DNA from 2 places in the Sinomonas sp. G460-2 genome. Region 2 is predicted to be linked to the other one. Evidence: predicted binding sites of a transcription regulator. Region 2 holds the regulator's gene; the other holds the start of a gene.
The links. Region 2 encodes LexA, which represses DNA repair genes until DNA is damaged. Its sites were predicted from a motif close to TCGAACANNTGTTCGA; they were not measured.

Region 1: a site for LexA is predicted at 3,544-3,559, ahead of recA (recombinase RecA). Genes of this name have one in related genera too.

The regions. Positions count from the first base shown of each region.
Region 1 is NZ_JBKZWT010000145.1:85-7,885, reverse strand. It holds partial or broken gene miaB (tRNA (N6-isopentenyl adenosine(37)-C2)-methylthiotransferase MiaB) at 1-423, opposite strand, end outside; gene ACLN58_RS13595 (hypothetical protein) at 516-1,679, opposite strand; gene ACLN58_RS13590 (regulatory protein RecX) at 1,790-2,320, opposite strand; gene recA (recombinase RecA) at 2,324-3,370, opposite strand; gene ACLN58_RS13580 (DUF3046 domain-containing protein) at 3,585-3,806, opposite strand; gene ACLN58_RS13575 (MarR family winged helix-turn-helix transcriptional regulator) at 3,929-4,465, shown strand; gene ACLN58_RS13570 (helix-turn-helix domain-containing protein) at 4,491-4,925, opposite strand; gene ACLN58_RS13565 (CinA family protein) at 5,086-5,559, opposite strand; gene pgsA (CDP-diacylglycerol--glycerol-3-phosphate 3-phosphatidyltransferase) at 5,567-6,163, opposite strand; partial or broken gene ACLN58_RS13555 (DNA translocase FtsK) at 6,173-7,801, opposite strand, start outside.
Region 2 is NZ_JBKZWT010000108.1:1,392-11,371, reverse strand. It holds gene miaA (tRNA (adenosine(37)-N6)-dimethylallyltransferase MiaA) at 15-923, shown strand; gene dapF (diaminopimelate epimerase) at 920-1,864, shown strand; gene ACLN58_RS11690 (class I SAM-dependent methyltransferase) at 1,900-2,514, opposite strand; gene hflX (GTPase HflX) at 2,727-4,328, shown strand; gene ACLN58_RS11680 (ATP-dependent DNA helicase) at 4,336-6,402, shown strand; gene lexA (transcriptional repressor LexA) at 6,399-7,106, opposite strand; gene ACLN58_RS11670 (LysM peptidoglycan-binding domain-containing protein) at 7,292-7,699, shown strand; gene ACLN58_RS11665 (histidinol-phosphate transaminase) at 7,777-8,898, shown strand; gene hisB (imidazoleglycerol-phosphate dehydratase HisB) at 8,999-9,622, shown strand; gene hisH (imidazole glycerol phosphate synthase subunit HisH) at 9,718-9,980, shown strand, end outside.

The DNA.
Region 1 (7,801 bases), on a different contig from region 2:
CACGGAGATCGAGACCCAGCCGCTGTACACCGAGTCGCGCTTCGTGGGGAGCGTCGACGGGAACACCTCGAGGGACTCGAGGATCTCGAGCTGCGCCTCATGATTGTGGCGCGAGCGCTCGAGGAGCGCGGGCAGCGCGCCCACGTTGTGGGTTCCGAAGACAGCGTCGACCCACGGCGCCTTCTCGAGGATCGTGTCCCGGTCCTTCTGCGCGAGGCAGCCGCCGACGGCGATCTGCATGCCCGGGTGCCGCTCCTTGACGGGGCGGAGCTGGCCGAGGTTGCCGTAGAGGCGATTGTCCGCGTTCTCGCGCACGGCGCACGTGTTGAAGACGACGACGTCCGGCTCAGTGCCCTCCGCGGCGCGCACGTAGCCGGCCGCCTCCAGCAGACCCGACATGCGCTCGGAGTCGTGGACGTTCATCTGGCAGCCGAAGGTGCGCACCTCGTAGCTGCGCGGCGTGTCGATCGTGGAACTCACCCATCAAGGGTACCGGCCGGGCGCGGATTCGTGCGTCAGTACCAGCCGATGGCCACTTCGTGCGACCACGCCGCGCAGGGGCTGCCGTAGCGGTCTCGAATGTAGCCGAGTCCCCAGACGATCTGCGTGCGGTAGTTCGTCAGCCAATCGCTGCCCGCGGAGTAGTACTTGTCCGGTGGGAGGGCCTGGGCGACGCCGTAGGCCCCGCTCGACGGGTTCGTGGCGTCGGTCATCCAGCTCGACTCGCGCGTCCACAGCTGGAGGAGGCACTGATACTCGCCGCCGCCCCAGCCATAGCTGCCGATCTGTGAACTCGCGAATGCTTGAGCGCCCGCCGGATCGTCAATCACTCCGACCCGCGGACTCACGACTGTTGCGGCCGGCGCGACCTGAGCCTGCTGTGCAGCTGCCGCGGCGGCCTGTTCCTGGGCGAGCTTCTCAGCCGCCTGCCGCTTCGCCTCCTGGGCTGCCTGGTACGCGGCGAGGGCGGCCTGACCCTGCTCGTAGCGCTGCTCCACATCGGCCGAGGTCCCCTTGAGCGACGCGAGCTGAGCCGTGAGCGTGGATTGCTGCTGTTGGGTCTGCGCTACAACGTCTTGCGCGTGCTTCTGCGCGGCTTGGGCCGCGTCGAGATCCTGCTTAGCCGCGGCCGAGAGCTGAGCGAGCACGTCCTCGGCCGCCCGCGACTGGGCTTCCGCGGCGGCCGCATTGTTGGCGGCGCCCTTGTATTGCGCAACGGCCTTCGACGCCTGGTCGCCCAGGATCTGGATGGTCCCGAGCCGGTCCAGGCCGTCCGACTGGCCCAGGACGGACAGCGCGTCGAGCGCTCCCGAGGGCGCTCCGCCGATGTACGCCGCGGAAGCCACGCGCCCCGCGGCCTGCTGTGCGAGGTCGCGCTGCTTCTCGAGCGCAGCGGTCGCCGCTCGCTGCGCGTCCACGACCTTCTGCTGGTTCTGGACCGCCTGCTCGGCCTTGGCATAGACGACGCCGGCCGCGACCGCCTTCGACGACGCATCCGCGGCCGCGGCCTGGACGTTCGTGAGGAGGCCGTTGATCTTGGTGACCTCTGCCTGTGCCGAGTCGACGTTGGCCTTCGCCGCCTGCACGTCGTCCCATGACGGGAATCCCGACGGCGGAGTGTCGTCGTCGGCCACAGCGCCGGGCACGGCAGCGCCCAGCGCCAAGAGGACGCTGGCCATCGCGGCGGCAGCGCGGTGAAGTCTGAAGCCTCGAGCACGTCGCATAGTGACCCCCAGTCTTGCGAGGGCCTCTCACGCCGGTCCACGAGGCACGCCGGTTCCCGGCGTATTCACAGACTCCGCCGGCTCGCCTCCTCGAGGACATCCGAAGCGATGCGGAAGGCCCTCGCCGGCGGGTGGCCCTTCCGCGCGAGCATCCCCACGAGACGGCGCAGCTCGCGGTCCTTCGTGGCACGATCCCCGAGCACAGCAGGCCGGACTCGCCGCTCGACGAGTCGACGCGCTGCCTCATCCTCATCCTCATCGCTCAGATCAGCGAGAGCGTCCTCGGCCGTCTGACCGCCGATACCTTTGGACGCGAGCTCCCGGCGGAGTGCGCTCTTCGAGAGCGACTTCGACTCTGAGCGGCTCCGAACCCACATTGCCGCGAACGCGCCGTCGTCAATGAGGCCGACTTCTTCGAAACGCTCAAGCACCATCTCGGCGGTCTCTTCGGGAACGTTGCGTTCTCGAAGCTTGCCGGCGAGCTGGTGCCGACTCCGCGGACCCAGCGTGAGCTGCCTCAGCAGGATGGCCCGCGCGACGGACTCGGGGTCCGGCTCACGGTCCTCCTCCTGCTCGCGCGAACGGTTCCCACCCAAGCGCTACTCGCCCTCGACGGCCTTGAGCCGCGGCTCTTCCTCGGCGTCCTTCTTGACCCCGACGCCGAGCTTCTCCTTGATGAGCCGCTCAAGCTCGTCCGCGAGCTCGGGGTTGTCGCGCAGGAAGCGCCGTGAGTTCTCCATGCCCTGGCCGAGCTGATCACCGTCGTACGTGAACCACGAACCCGACTTCTTGATGATGCCGTGCTCGACGCCCATGTCGATGATCCCGCCCTCGCGGGAGATGCCCTGGCCGTAGATGATGTCGAACTCGGCCTGCTTGAACGGCGGGGCCATCTTGTTCTTGACGATCTTGGCCTTGGTCCGGTTGCCGACCGAGTCGGAACCCTCCTTGAGCGTCTGGATGCGGCGCACGTCGATGCGCACAGAGGCGTAGAACTTGAGCGCCTTACCACCGGTGGTCGTCTCGGGAGAGCCGAAGAACACACCAATCTTCTCGCGCAGCTGGTTGATGAAGATCGCGGTCGTCTTGGTCTGGTTGAGGCGACCGGTGACCTTGCGAAGCGCCTGGCTCATGAGCCGAGCTTGGAGGCCCACATGACTGTCGCCCATCTCGCCCTCGATCTCGGCCCGGGGAACAAGCGCCGCGACCGAGTCGATGACGACGATGTCGATAGAGCCCGAGCCCACGAGCATGTCCATGATTTCGAGGGCCTGCTCACCGGTGTCCGGCTGCGAGACGAGCAGCGCGTCCGTGTCGACGCCGAGCTTCGCTGCGTACTCCGGATCGAGCGCGTGCTCCGCATCGATGAACGCGGCGATGCCGCCGTTCCGCTGTGCGTTGGCCACGGCGTGCAGCGCGACGGTGGTCTTACCGGACGATTCCGGCCCGTAGATCTCGACGACACGGCCGCGCGGGAGGCCTCCGATGCCGAGCGCGACGTCCAGCGCGATCGACCCCGTCGGGATGACTTCGATCGGCGCGCGGGTATCGTCCCCGAGACGCATGATCGATCCCTTGCCGAACTGCTTGTCGATCTGTGCGAGGGCCGCTTCGAGGGCCTTTTCGCGTTCTGGCGATGCCGCCATGGTCCACCTCCGGTCGGGGTTCTCTGGGCCTCGGCAAGGCCCTTTCAGGCCTGCCGTTCAATCCACTCGCTACGCTACCGAGACCCGCCGACAAAACGCGGCGTTCGCCCGCCGTTGTGGACGTCCGGCCCGAAACGGTGAATTTTCTGCTCTGTTGAGGAGAATACCCCGAACCGAACACATCTTCGAAGACGTCCGCGGCGTGTCGCGACCTTCAGCCTCTCAGCGGACGGTCCTTGCCGAGCCGCCGCTCTCGCGGGACGTCCTGCATATCGCAGACGGCAAGCCAGACGGTGCGAGGATTCTGCCCCGCCTGCAGCGCCTCCACAGCGGTGCGTCCGCCGACTGCGGCCAGCACGAGAGTCGAGGCAAGGACGCGCGCGTAGGCCGCCCCGAACTCGTCCTCCATGAACCGCCAGAAGTCGCTGTGCCGCATCAAACCATTCTTTCATGGGCTCCCTTAGCCCGTCCGCAGTTGCCGCCAGCCTCACCGAGGCCCATCTCAGTGTGTGACTCAGTGCCCAAGTAGGCGTCTGGTCCGCTGCCTATGATGTGGTCATGTCCAGCCCACGCCAGAGCCCAGAAGAGTTTGACCAGGCCTTCGAGTCGATCGAACAGCAGCTGAGCCTTTTCTGGCGCCGCTCGCGAGCCATCTCGCACACCCTCTCGCGTTCTCTCCACCCTGAAATCGAGCCCGGCGCGTACGGCCTGCTCGTGATCCTGCGGCGCGAGGGGCCCCTGCGCATCACGGAACTCGCGAGCCTCATCGGCATCGGCAAGCCGTCCGTGAGCCGCCAGGTGGCGTTGCTCGAGCAGCTGGGCCTCGTGTCCAAGGAAGACGACCCCGACGATCGTCGCGCCCAGCGGGTCACGCTGAGCCCGGCCGGAGCCTCCGAGGTCGATGAGCTCCGCAGCCGCAGGCTCGAGTTCTTCCGCGATGCGCTCGGCAACTGGGATCTAACGGACCTGTCCCAGCTCTCGGACTACTTCTCGCGGCTCAACGACGCCCTCGGGGCGGCCGGCCGCCGTCGCCCGGAGCCGGGCGCGCAGCCTTCGGAGACAGCGGAGGGGCCGGGCATCAGCCCGACCCCTTGAAACCCACGCCGCTGAACCTTTCGGGTCAGCGCGATCCGCTCAGCTTGCTCAGTTCGACGTCCAGCTCCTCCGAGAGGTCGCGGCCGTAGCGCTGGGAGAACTCCTGAGGAACGGTGTCCGGCACCGAAACTCCCTCGGCCACCGCGACGCGGTCGCTGACTTCGCGGAGCATGGCGGAAAGGGGCACGTCGAGGGCGGCGCAAATCGAGGAGAGAAGCTCGGACGAGGCTTCCTTCTGGCCTCGCTCGACTTCGCTGAGGTACCCAAGAGAGACACGCGCGTTGTGCGAGACTTCACGGAGCGTGCGGCCCTGACGCTGGCGGACGTCGCGGAGGACGTCCCCAATCTCATGACGCAGAACTACCATCTTGCGCTCCTTCTTCTCTTCAGGGGCGATTTCAGCCAAGCCCACATTGCGCCAGCGGACTACGCCATTGACGGTGACGGGCTGCTTGACCATATGTATCAGTGCGCTCCTCATAGGGGGCCCGGCTTCCCGGGCATCCGTGTGACTCATCCTAGTGCTGCCACCACGGGGGTGGCGACATTAGGATCAACTCCCCGACCCGATCCTTTGTTCCCCCGCAGCGCCCTTCTCAACCCAAACTCACAGCATGCTCTCAGCTCACTGCGTCGAGGAGCGCCGTGAGCGCGGCGTCGCGAGCAGCCGCCCGGATCTCCGCGCGGGTCCCTGAGAAGCGGTATTCACGCACCTCCGTGCCATCTGGCCCGGCGAGCCCCACGAACACCGTGCCCACGGGCTTGCCGTCGTGCGGCTCCGGCCCTGCCGCTCCCGTTGTCGAGACGGCGTAGTCCGCGCCGCACGCGGCCCGCGCCCCGACGGCCATTTGCCGCGCGACCTCGGGATCGACGGATCCGGCCTCTTTGAGCAGGTCCTCCGAGACCCCGAGCAGGGCCGCCTTGACCTCCGTCGCGTAGCTGACGACGCCACCCCGCAGCATGAGGGAGGCACCCGGGACGTCCGCGAGGCTCGCCGCCACGAGCCCAGCCGTGAGCGACTCCGCCGTCGCGGCCGTGCTGCCCCTCGCCACGTATGCCGCAACGACCTCCTGGGCGGTCACGCTCGAACTCATCGAGACCTCACTCCCCCTTGGGTTGCGCCCGCAGGGCCGCGGAGCGAAGCCGGAGGGCCTTCACGACGTAGTCGACGCCCGTGACGACCGTGATCGCGACGGCAGCAAGCATGATCACGAACGCGACCACGGGGACAGCGGGCGCAACGTCGCGGAGCGGGAGCAAGTACAGACCGATCGCAACGCTCTGGAGGACCGTCTTGAGCTTCCCTCCCGGGGAGGCCGGCATCACGCCGTAGCGGATCACCACGAAGCGCAGCGCCGTGATTCCCCACTCGCGCACAAGGATGACGATCGTGATCCACCAGGGCAGTTCCCCGAGGACTGAGAGCAGTACGAGCGCGGCGCCCGTGAGCAGCTTGTCCGCGATCGGGTCGGCAATCTTCCCGAAGTTGGTGACGAGATTGCGCCTCCGAGCGATCTGCCCGTCGAGCTGATCCGTGTACATCGCGACGACGAACGCGAGGACCGCGAGCCACCGCAGGGGGCCCTGATGGGAGCCGTCTGCGATCATGAACCCCACGAACACCGGCACGAGGACGATCCGGAACATCGTGAGGACGTTGGGCAAGTTCCAAAGCTGGGACGGCCCTTTGGTAGTCATCACTCAAGCCTATCGGCCGGTGAGCTGCCAGGCGTCGTCGCCGCCGTCGTCATCCTCGTCGTAGTAGTCGGTGGCCTGCGGGCGCGAGTCGAGATCGCCCTTCACGAGGTCCTCCGCGTAGGGCGAGCTCACGTTGTGCTCCCCGAGGTGGTGATTGGCGTTGGCGTTGTCGGCGAGCGCCCGATCCGCTGGGTTCGCTCGGGAAGCGGACGACGGCGCGTCCTCGCCTCGGAGCGCGCCCAGGACGGCCGGAAGGTCGTCCGGCTTGACGAGGACATCGCGCGCCTTCGAGCCCTCCGACGGGCCGACGACGCCGCGGCTCTCTAGGAGGTCCATAAGCCGCCCGGCCTTCGCGAAGCCGACGCGCAGCTTGCGCTGGAGCATCGACGTCGAGCCGAACTGCGTCGTGACCACGAGCTCGGTGGCCTGGAGCAGGACCTCGAGATCGTCGCCGATCTCCTCATCGATCTGCTTCTTCTCGGGCTCGGCAGCGACGTCGTCGCGGTAGGTCACCTGGAGCTGGCCCTTGACGTGCTCGACCACTTGGTGGATCTCCGACTCCGAGACCCACGCGCCCTGCACGCGCATTGGCTTGGACGCACCCATGGGGAGGAACAGGGCGTCGCCCTGGCCGATGAGCTTCTCGGCGCCCGGCTGGTCGAGCACGACGCGCGAGTCCGTCACCGAGGACGTCGCGAAGGCCATACGGGACGGCACGTTGGCCTTGATCAGGCCGGTCACGACGTCCACCGACGGGCGCTGCGTCGCGAGGACGAGGTGGATGCCGGCCGCTCGCGCGAGCTGGGTGATGCGCACGATCGAGTCCTCGACGTCGCGCGGCGCGACCATCATGAGGTCCGCGAGCTCGTCGACGATGACCAGGAGGTACGGGTAGGCCTTGATCTTCCGCTCGGACCCCGGCGGCGGGACGACCTTGCCCGCCTTGACCGCCTTGTTGAAGTCGTCGATGTGCTTGAAGCCGTAGTTCGCGAGGTCGTCGTACCGCGCGTCCATCTCGCGCACGACCCATTGGAGGGCCTCCGCGGCCTTCTTCGGGTTCGTGATGATGGGCGTGATGAGGTGCGGAACGCCCTCGTACGCGGTGAGCTCGACGCGCTTCGGGTCGACCATGACCATGCGGACCTCGTCCGGCGTCGAACGCATGAGGATCGACGTGATCATCGAGTTCACGAACGAGGACTTGCCCGCGCCGGTCGCGCCGGCCACGAGCATGTGGGGCATCTTCGCGAGGTTCGCAACGACGAAGCCGCCTTCGACGTCCTTGCCCACGCCCATGACCATGGGATGCTCGGTGCGCCGCGCGTTCTGGCTGCGCAGCACGTCGCCGAGGGAGACCGTCTCGCGGTCCGTGTTGGGGATCTCGATGCCGATCGCGCTCTTGCCGGGGATGGGGCTCAGGATTCGCACGTCCGAGCTCGCGACGGCGTACGCGATGTTCTTGCTGAGCGCCGTGACCTTCTCGACCTTCGTGCCCGGGGAGAGCTCGATCTCGTAGCGTGTCACGGTCGGGCCGCGGCTGAAACCCGTGACCTCGGCCTCGACGTTGAACTGCTGGAGGGTGTTCGTGAGGGCCGCGACGACGGCGTCATTCGCCTCCGTGCGTTCCTTCGGCACCGT
Region 2 (9,980 bases):
CGCGGGCTGACGCTGTGGCGCCGGTCGACGCTCCGCCGGTCATCGCCGTCGTCGGTCCCACCGGAACTGGAAAGTCTGATCTCGCGGTCGAGCTCGCCCTCGCGCTGGGTGGTGAGATCGTCAACGCGGACTCGATGCAGTTCTACCGCGGCATGGACATCGGCACGGCCAAGATGACCGTCGCGGAACGCCGCGGTGTCCCGCACCACCTGCTCGACATCCTCGACGTGCGCGAGGAGGCGAGCGTCTCGGAATTCCAAGCCGAGGCGCGCGCCGCGATCACCGACATCCACGCGCGCGGGAAGCGCGCGATCCTCGCGGGCGGCTCGGGCCTGTACGTGCGCGCGGCTCTCGACGTCCTCGAGTTCCCCGGGACCGATCCGGCGGTTCGGGCACGGCTCGAGGCCGAGGCCGAGCGGGAGGGCCTCGGCGCCCTCGCGAGCCGGCTCACGGCTGCCGATCCCGCCTCGGGGACGAGGCTTCGGGACGCGCGCCGGATCATCCGCGCGCTCGAGGTCCTCGAGGTCACGGGCCGTCCGTTCAGCTCGTACATGCCGCGGCGCGAGTACGTGCGGCCGGCCATCCAGATCGGGCTCGACATGGATCGCCCCACGCTCCACGCTCGGCTCGAGGCGCGGGTCGGCAGAATGGTCGACGGCGGCCTCCTCGCCGAGGTGCGCGCGCTCGACGCGGCGGGACTCAGGCAAGGGAGGACGGCGTCCCGGGCCCTCGGCTACGCGCAGTTCCTGCGCGTTCTCGACGGCGAGTCGACGATCGAGCGGGCAGCCGAGGAGACGACCGTGGCCACGCGGCAGTTCGCGCGCCGGCAGGCCACGTGGTTCCACGCCGACCCCCGCGTCCACTGGCTCGACGCGCTCGGGCCGGACGTCGTGGCGAGCGCGCTCGGTATTCTTGACTCATGACCGTCCCCGTGACTGACCTTGCCGCCAGCCCCCTCGCCCAGCTCGCCGGACTCGCGTTCGCCAAGGGGCACGGAACGGGGAACGACTTCGTCCTCGTCGCGGATCCCGAGGGACTCCGCGAGATCAGCGCCGAGCAGGCCGCAGCGCTGTGCGACCGCCACCTCGGGATCGGAGCCGACGGGCTCATCCGCGCCGTCCGGTCCGAGCACCTGCCCGAGGGGCGCGAGATCCTCGCCGAGGACGCCGGCGCCGCGTGGTTCATGGACTACCGCAACGCGGACGGCTCCATCTCGGAGATGTGCGGCAACGGCGTCCGGGTCTTCGTCGCGTTCCTCCTCGACCAGGGCCTCATCGAGCTCGCACCCGGGGAGGTGCTTCCGATCGGCACGCGCGCAGGCATCAAGCGCGTCGAGCGCCGCGAGGGCGGGTTTGCGGTGGACATGGGCCCGTGGGAGTTCATCCACCCCGCGCAGGCCGAGGCCGAGGCCGGCGATTCGCTCGTGACGGCGGACGGCCTCGACGTCGCCCGCCCCGCACTGAGCGTGAGCATGGGCAATCCGCACACGGTCGTGGCACTCGCCGCCGACGGCGAGCTCACCCGGCTTCGCCTCTTCACCGCGCCGAACGTCGAACCCGTCCCGCCGCACGGGACGAACGTCGAGTTCGTCGTCCCGTCCGAGCCGCTCGTCCGCGAGGGCATCGGGAACATCGCGATGCGCGTGCATGAGCGCGGAGTGGGCGAGACGCAGTCGTGTGGGACGGGCGCCTGCGCAGCCGCCGTCGCCATCCGGCATTGGGCAGGACAAGGGGCACCCAACCGCTGGGACGTCCGGGTCCCGGGCGGCACCGTGGGCGTCGCATTCGTGACGGGGGCCGACGGCGCCGAGCACGTCGAGCTCAGCGGCCCGGCCGTGATCGTGGCGCGCGGCACCCTCAGCTAGCTCACGCCTGGGCTTTCGCCGGGATCCTGCCGAGCCTACTCAGCGACCCGGGTGACGCACAGGACGCGGAAACCCTTCGACGTCGCCGCGCGCGCGACGTCGTACGCGCCGCCCAGCTCGTCGGCGAGCCAACGCTGGAGAGAGTCCGCCCCCAGATTCTTCTGGACCACGAGCCACGCCTCGCCGCCCACCGCGAGGCGCGGAAGCCAGAGCAGGAGCAGCTCGTGGAGGGCCTGCTTTCCGATGCGGATGGGCGGATTGGACCAGATCGTCGCGAACCGGATGTCCGCTGGTATGGCCTCGGGGAGGGCCGCGCGGACGTTCGTGAGCCCGATCCGGCGAGCATTCGCCGCCGTGAGGGACAGGCTGCGCTCGTTGACGTCGACCGCATGCACGGTGGCACCCGGCGAGCGCAGCGCCATGGTCAGCGTGATGGGGCCCCAGCCGCAGCCGATGTCGAGCAGGGCGCCCTCGGGCGCGGGGTCTGGGGCCTCCTCGAGCAGGACCGCGGTGCCCTTGTCCACGCCGTCCGGACTGAAGATGCCGGCCGAAGTCTCGAGCGCGAGCTCGCGGCCCTCGAGGACGACGGCGAGCGGTCGCCGCACGTCGGGCACGGCAGGCTGGGCGTTGAAATAGTGGGCGGGGTCCATGGGCATCCAGCGTATCGGGTAGAATCGTCTCCATGCGCCTGTTCAAGTAGCCACCACTCTTTGCTGGCCCCGCCCCGCCGTCGACCCCACGCCATCGAGCGTGGTCCGGCCGGGCTCTACAGGACTACCCCTAGGAGAACGCCGTGACGCGTGAGCCCTCTTTTGTCACCCCTGAGAACTATTCTGGAAATGCATCCCGTCCGAAGGAGAACATGACCAACCACCACGACGCCGCGTCAGAGCCTCAGCCGCAGGACCTCAGCGCGCAGGACATCCAGGCCGTCATCGACCGGATCCTCGCGAAGGAAGAGGCAGCGACGGCCAAGGGCGCCGGCCGGCGGTCCGCCGAGGACGGCGACGCCGCCTCGTCGCGGCGCGCCGGGCTTGCGAGCGGCAAGGCGCTCGCCATCTCCGAGCTCGCCGAGGAACACAGCGAGTACGACGGCGAGCAGCGAGACCTCGAGGAACGTCGCGCCCTGCGCCGCGTCGGGGGCCTTTCGACGGAGCTCGAGGATGTCACCGAGGTCGAGTATCGGCAGCTCCGGCTCGAGCGGGTGGTCCTCGCGGGAATCTGGAGCGAAGGGAAGCTCGAGGACGCCGAGAACTCGCTCCACGAGCTCGCGGCGCTGGCCGAGACGGCGGGTTCCGAGGTGCTCGACGGCGTGGTCCAGCGCCGCCTCAAGCCGGACGCGGGGACCTTCCTCGGCTCCGGCAAGGCCCAAGAGCTCAAGGACATCGTCTACACGACCGGGGCCGACACTGTGATCGTCGACTCGGAGCTTTCGCCGTCGCAGCGACGCGGGCTCGAGGACATCGTCAAGGTCAAGGTCATCGACCGGACGGCCCTCATCCTCGACATCTTCGCGCAGCACGCAAAGAGCCGCGAGGGCAAGGCGCAGGTCGAGCTCGCGCAGCTCGAGTACCTGCTTCCGCGCCTTCGCGGTTGGGGTGAGTCGATGTCCCGGCAGGCCGGTGGCCGTGTGGGCGCTGCGGGCGGCGGCATCGGGTCCCGTGGTCCCGGTGAGACGAAGATCGAGCTCGACCGGCGCCGCATCCGCACGCGCATGGCCAAGCTCCGCCGCGAGATCGCGGGCATGAAGCCCGCTCGCGAGACGAAGCGTGCCAACCGAAAGCGCAACGAGGTCCCCTCGGTCGCGATCGCTGGCTACACGAACGCGGGCAAGTCCTCGCTGCTCAATCGGCTCACCGACGCGGGCGTCCTCGTGCAGAATGCGCTGTTCGCGACCCTCGATCCAACCGTGCGGCGCGCCGAGACGGCCGACGGGCTCCCGTACACCCTCGCGGACACGGTCGGATTCGTCCGCTCGTTGCCCACGCAGCTCATCGAGGCGTTCCGCTCGACGCTCGAGGAGGTGGCCGACGCCGATCTCGTCCTGCACGTCGTCGATGCGTCCCATCCCGACCCCGAGGGACAGATCGCGGCCGTGCGCGAGGTGTTCACCGAGGTCGACGCGCGGAAGGTGCCGGAGATCATCGTGCTCAACAAGGCGGACGCCGCCGATCCGTACGTGCTCGAGCGGCTCCGGCAGCGCGAACCGCGGCACGTCGTGGTCTCGGCGCGCACGGGGCTGGGCATCGACGAGCTCAAGAAGGCGATCAGCGACGCCATCCCGCGGCCGCACGTCGCGCTCACCATCCTGGTCCCGTACAACAGGGGCGATCTCTTGAGCCGACTTCACGAGAGCAGCTCGGAGATCCGCTCGCTCGAACACACCGCAGACGGCACGCTGGCCCACGTCGTGGTCCGCGACGAGTTCGTGGCGGAATTGGAGCCGTTCACGGTTCATGAGTGAGGAAGTCATGAGCGAGGGGGCGGCGGAGCAGGCCGCGGCGGAGACGGCGGAGCAGGCCGCCGTGCGGCTGCTCGATGTCGCCGTGGCCGCGATGGGCGGCCAGCAGCGGGATGGGCAGCACGAGATGGTGCGCCAGGTGGCCAGGGCGATCGAGGACGAGCAGCACCTCCTCGTTCAGGCCGGCACCGGCACGGGGAAGTCCCTCGCCTACCTCGTGCCGCTCATCGCGCACTCGCGGCACAGCGGGAGGCCCTCCGTCGTCGCGACCGCGACCCTCGCGCTCCAGGCGCAGATCGTGGGCCGGGACCTGCCGAGGCTCCTCGAGGCGATCGCTCCCGAGCTCGAGGGGACTGTCGACGTCGCCCTCGTCAAGGGACGCTCGAACTACCTCTGCAAGCACAAGATCTCGGGCGGCTTCCCCACCGACGAGCCAGCGGAGGGCCAGCTCTTCGCGCTCGGGGAGGACACCGCCGTCGCCCATCCCGCCGCCAGCGGGACAGGTGGCCCCACAACGCAGCTCGGGCGGGAGGTCAAGCGACTCAGGGACTGGGCCGAGGAGACCGAGACGGGCGACCGCGACGACCTCGTGCCCGGCGTCTCCGACCGCGCGTGGCGGCAGGTCTCGGTCACGGCCCTCGAATGCCTCGGCTCGCAGAGATGCCCGTTGGCCGCCGAGTGCTTCAGCGAGCTCGCGCGGCAGCACGGCGCGGAGGCGGACATCGTCGTGACGAATCACGCGATGCTCGCGATCAACGCGTTCGAGGGCCTCAGCGTCCTGCCCGAGTACGACGTCGTCGTGGTCGACGAGGCGCACGAGCTCCAGGACCGCGTCACGGGCGCCGTGAGCGCCCAGCTCTCCGTCGGGATGATCACGGCGGCGGCCGCGGGCGCGCGCCGGCACTGCGGTATCTCCGTCGAGGCCCTCCAGGCGGCTGCCGCCCAGCTCGAGCTCACGCTCGCGTCCGTGCCCACGGGTCTGCTGGCCCGCGGGCTCACGGGCGAGCTCGTCCAAGTGATCGAGCTGCTCCGCGACGCGTGCCGGGCGGCGCTCTCCGACGCGAAGGCGGGCGAGGGGCAGGCCGCGGCCGACGGCGGGCGGCAAGTCGCGAGGTCGCGGCTCCTTGCGATCCTGGAATGCTGCGAGCGGTTCGTCGGTGCCGAGGAGAACGGCGAAGTCATGTGGGCCTCGCGCGCTGGTTCGTTCGATCCCGCGACCGGATACGCGGCGCCCGCCGACGACGCCCCGGCGACGCTCAACATCGCCCCGCTCAACGTGGGCGGCAAGCTCCGGGACGGGCTCTTCGCCGAGCACACCGTGATCCTGACCTCCGCGACGCTCGCCATCGGTTCCGCCTTCGAGCCCGCCGCCGGTGGGCTGGGCCTGCTCGGGAACGGTGCGCCGAGCTGGACGGGGGTCGACGTCGGCTCGCCGTTCGACTACCCGAAGCAGGGCGTCCTGTACGTCGCGCGGCACCTGCCGAAGCCCGGGCGTGGCCTCTCGCCCGAGGCCGTCAACGAGCTCGAGGCGCTCATTCGCGCGTCCTCGGGCGGCGCGCTGTGCCTCTTCTCCTCGCGCCGGGCTGCAGAGGAGGCGGCCGACGAGCTCCGCAAGCGCCTCGACGTCGAGATCCTGTGCCAGGGCGAGTCGTCCATGAGCGCGCTCGTGCGCCAGTTCGCCGACGAGCCGGACACGTGCCTCTTCGGCACGATGACCCTGTGGCAAGGCGTCGACGTCCCGGGGCACTCATGCCGCCTCGTGGTGATCGACCGCATTCCGTTCCCGCGCCCGGACGATCCCATGACCACGGCGCGCTCCCGTGCCGTTGCGCAGGCTGGTGGGAACGGCTTCATGAGCGTCTCCGCCTCCCATGCGGCCGTGCGGCTGGCACAGGGCGCGGGGCGCCTCATCAGGTCCACTCAGGACCGCGGTGTCGTCGCGGTCCTCGATTCGCGGCTCGCGACGGAGCGCTACGGGGCGTTCCTCCGCTCTGCCCTACCGCCGCTTTGGGGCACCACCGACCGCGCCGTCGTGCTTCAGGCTCTCGAGCGGCTTGCCGCCGCCGGCGCTGACTAGACCGACCTCATCACGGAGACGACGCGCCCCATGATGGTCGCGTGGTCGCCGAGGATCGGCTCGTAGCGCGTGTTCTGGGGGAGCAGCCACGTGTGGCCGTCGCGCTGGCGGAACGTCTTGACGGTGGCCTCGTCGTCGAGGAGTGCGGCGACGATGTCGCCGTTCTCGGCGTCGTTCTGGCGGCGCACCACGACCCAGTCGCCGTCGCAGATCGCGGCGTCGATCATGGAATCGCCCTTGACCTTGAGCATGAACAGCTCGCCGTAGCCCACGAGCCGGCGGGGGAGCGGCATAACGTCCTCGACTACCTGATCGGCGAGGATCGGACCACCCGCGGCGATGCGGCCCACGAGCGGGACCATGGCCGTGTCCGCGGCGCTCGCCATGTCGTCCACGGTGATCCCACCGATCCCGAGCAGCGGCGCCGCCTGCTGGGTCTCGATCGTGAGGGGGCCCTCGTCGAGGCTCAGCGGCATGAGCACTTCCATGGCGCGCGGGCGCTTCGGATCCCGGCGCAGATAGCCGAGCTTCTCGAGCTGCGCGAGCTGGTGCGTGACGCTCGAGAGGCTCGCGAGGCCGACCGTGTCTCCGATCTCGCGCATCGACGGAGGGTAGCCCTTGGTCTGGACCGAGCGCTGGATCGTCTCAAGGATCTTGCGCTGGCGCACTGTGAGACCCTTGGCCGCCTTGGCCACTCCTGCCATGCCGTGCTCCTTCTGTTTCTTATTTTGTCGGTGCCCCTCAGCATCCTGATTCCACCGTAGGGGACACAGACGCACCTTTCAAACATTTGTTCTATCGAGTCTGGACATGATTCGTCCAGAGGTGCTAAAAAGTGTTCTAGAAGATTCGAATACAGTTTCGAAAGAACTGCCGAGGAGGAAGTCCCGTGGCACACGCATTCGCAGCACCGTTCTCCGCCCCGCAGAGGGTCCTGCTCGACGACCTTCTGGGTGCGTGCGACGCCGCCCAGTCCGAGTCGGTGCGCCGACCGAAGCTGCGCCTTACGCGTCGCGGGCGGTTCGTGTTGATCGCCGTTCCCGTTTTCCTCGCATGCCTGATGCTGCTCGCGGGACTCACGGCCCTCATGTCGCCCGCCCGGGCGGGCGACTCGGCGCCGGTGACTACCCCGGCGGTGCACGTGACGGTTCAGCAGGGGCAGTCCCTGTGGTCCGTCGCGGCGCAGTACGCCCCGGACCGGGACCCGCGCGTGGTGATCGGCGAGATCCTCGAGCTCAACGGACTCGATTCGGCCCGCGTGATGCCGGGGCAGCAGCTGCTCGTCCCCAAGTCATGAATGCGGGAGGCGACCGCGGCCGGGCGTAGGCTGGACCGGTGAACGAGCGGACTGTCCAAGCCTCTGTTTCCGGCGGTATTCAGCCGGACGACCTCACCCCGGAGGAGCGGCTTGCCCGCCTCCCGCTCCGTGAGGATCTGCGTGGACAGCACCCGTACGGGGCGCCGCAGCTCGACGTCCCCATCATGCTCAACGTCAACGAGAACACGTACGGGGTTCCGGCCGACGTTCAAGACGCCATCACCGAGGCGGTGCGGGCCGCTGTTGCGGGGCTGAACCGCTACCCTGACCGCGAGTTCACGGAGCTCCGCGAGGCCCTTGCCGAGTATCTGGGCCACGGGCTCGCGTCCGAGCAGCTGTGGGCGGCCAACGGCTCGAACGAGGTGCTGCAGCAGCTTCTCCAGGCGTTCGGCGGCCCAGGCCGCTCGGCTCTCGGTTTCCCGCCCACGTACTCGATGTATCCGCTGCTCGCGGCCGGCACCGGGACGGCCTATCTCAAGGGCGTTCGCGGGGCCGACTATGAGCTCACGGCCGATGCGGCGGCCCGGCAGGTCCGCGAGCTGGCCCCCAATCTCGTGTTCCTCTGCTCGCCGAACAACCCCACGGGCACGGCGTTGGGCCTCGACGTCGTCGAGGCCGTGTACGAAGCCGGCGAGGCGAGCCAGGCGATCGTGATCGTCGATGAGGCCTACGCCGAGTTCGCGCAGCTCGGCACGCAGAGTGCTCTCACGCTCCTCCCCGGCCGTCCGCGGCTCGTGGTGAGCCGAACCATGAGCAAGGCGTTCGCCCTTGCCGGTGCCCGTCTCGGTTATCTCGCGGCGGCCCCCGAGGTCATCGACGCCCTGCGGCTCGTGCGCCTTCCATACCACCTCTCCGCCGTGACCCAAGCGACCGCCCTCGCGGCGCTGCGCCACCGCGCGTCACTCATGTCCGAGGTCGAAGAGATCAAGCATCAGCGGGACCGGATCGTGAAGGAGCTCGAGCGGCTGGGCCTCCGGCCGGCCACCTCGGACTCGAACTTCGTGTTCTTCACGGGGCTCCGCGACCCCCAGCGTGTGTGGCGCGGCCTCCTCGAGGCGGGGATCCTCGTGCGCGACGTCGGCATCCCCGGGAGCCTGCGGGTCACTGCGGGAACGGACGCAGAGACCAGCGCGTTCCTGACTCGGCTCGAGGAGCTTCTCCGCGAGGACCCGGCCTGAACCCACCTGGAAGAACTCATCTAGAAGAACCCACCTAGAATGAGTAGGCCCCCCGCAGTCGCCCCCGTTGAAGGACAGGCCCAGTGAAGGACGGACAGCCATGAGCACCCAGCTGCAGACCGCGCCGCGCACGGCGCGGATGGAGCGCACCACGTCCGAATCGTCGGTCGTCGTCGAGATCAATCTCGACGGAACTGGCCGCTCGGACATCTCCAGCAGCGTGCCGTTCTACGACCACATGCTCACGGCTCTCTCGAAGCACTCGCTCATTGACCTCACCGTGAAGGCCAGCGGGGACACCCATATCGACGTGCACCACACGGTCGAGGACATCGCCATCACCTTCGGCGAGGTACTCAAGGAGGCGCTCGGCTCCAAGGCCGGGATCCGCCGCTTCGGCGAGGCCACCGTGCCGCTCGACGAGGCCCTCGCGCAGGCCGTCGTCGACGTCTCGGGCCGCCCCTACCTCGTGCACTCGGGTGAACCGGCGGGGCAGGAGTACCACCTTATTGGCGGGCACTTCACGGGATCGCTCACGCGTCACGTGTTCGAGGCGATCACCCTCCACGCCGGCATCTGCCTCCACATGCGTGTGCTTGAGGGTCGCGATCCGCACCACATCGTCGAGGCGCAGTTCAAGGCGTTCGCGCGAGCACTTCGCGCGGCCGTCGAGCCTGACCCGCGGATCGGCGACGCCATTCCGTCCACAAAGGGCGCCCTGTGACCGGGACGACCGCGAATGGGTCCACCGCGACCGGGACGACCGCGAACGGCGCGGCGAACGGCGCTAGCGCGCCCGAGCCGCACAACGGCGTCGCCATCGACGCACGCAATCTCGGCGGACCCGCGCCTGACCCCGAGGGGCGTCCCACCGTCGTCGTCCTCGACTACGGCTCGGGCAACGTGCGCTCTGCCGTGCGCGCGCTCGAGCGCGCCGGGGCCGCGGTGACGCTCAGCGCGAAGCCCGAGGACGCCCTCAACGCGGACGGCCTCGTGGTCCCGGGCGTCGGCGCGTTCGCGACGGTCATGGACGAGCTCAAGTCCGTCGACGGCGCGCGCATCATCGGCCGTCGCGTTGCGGG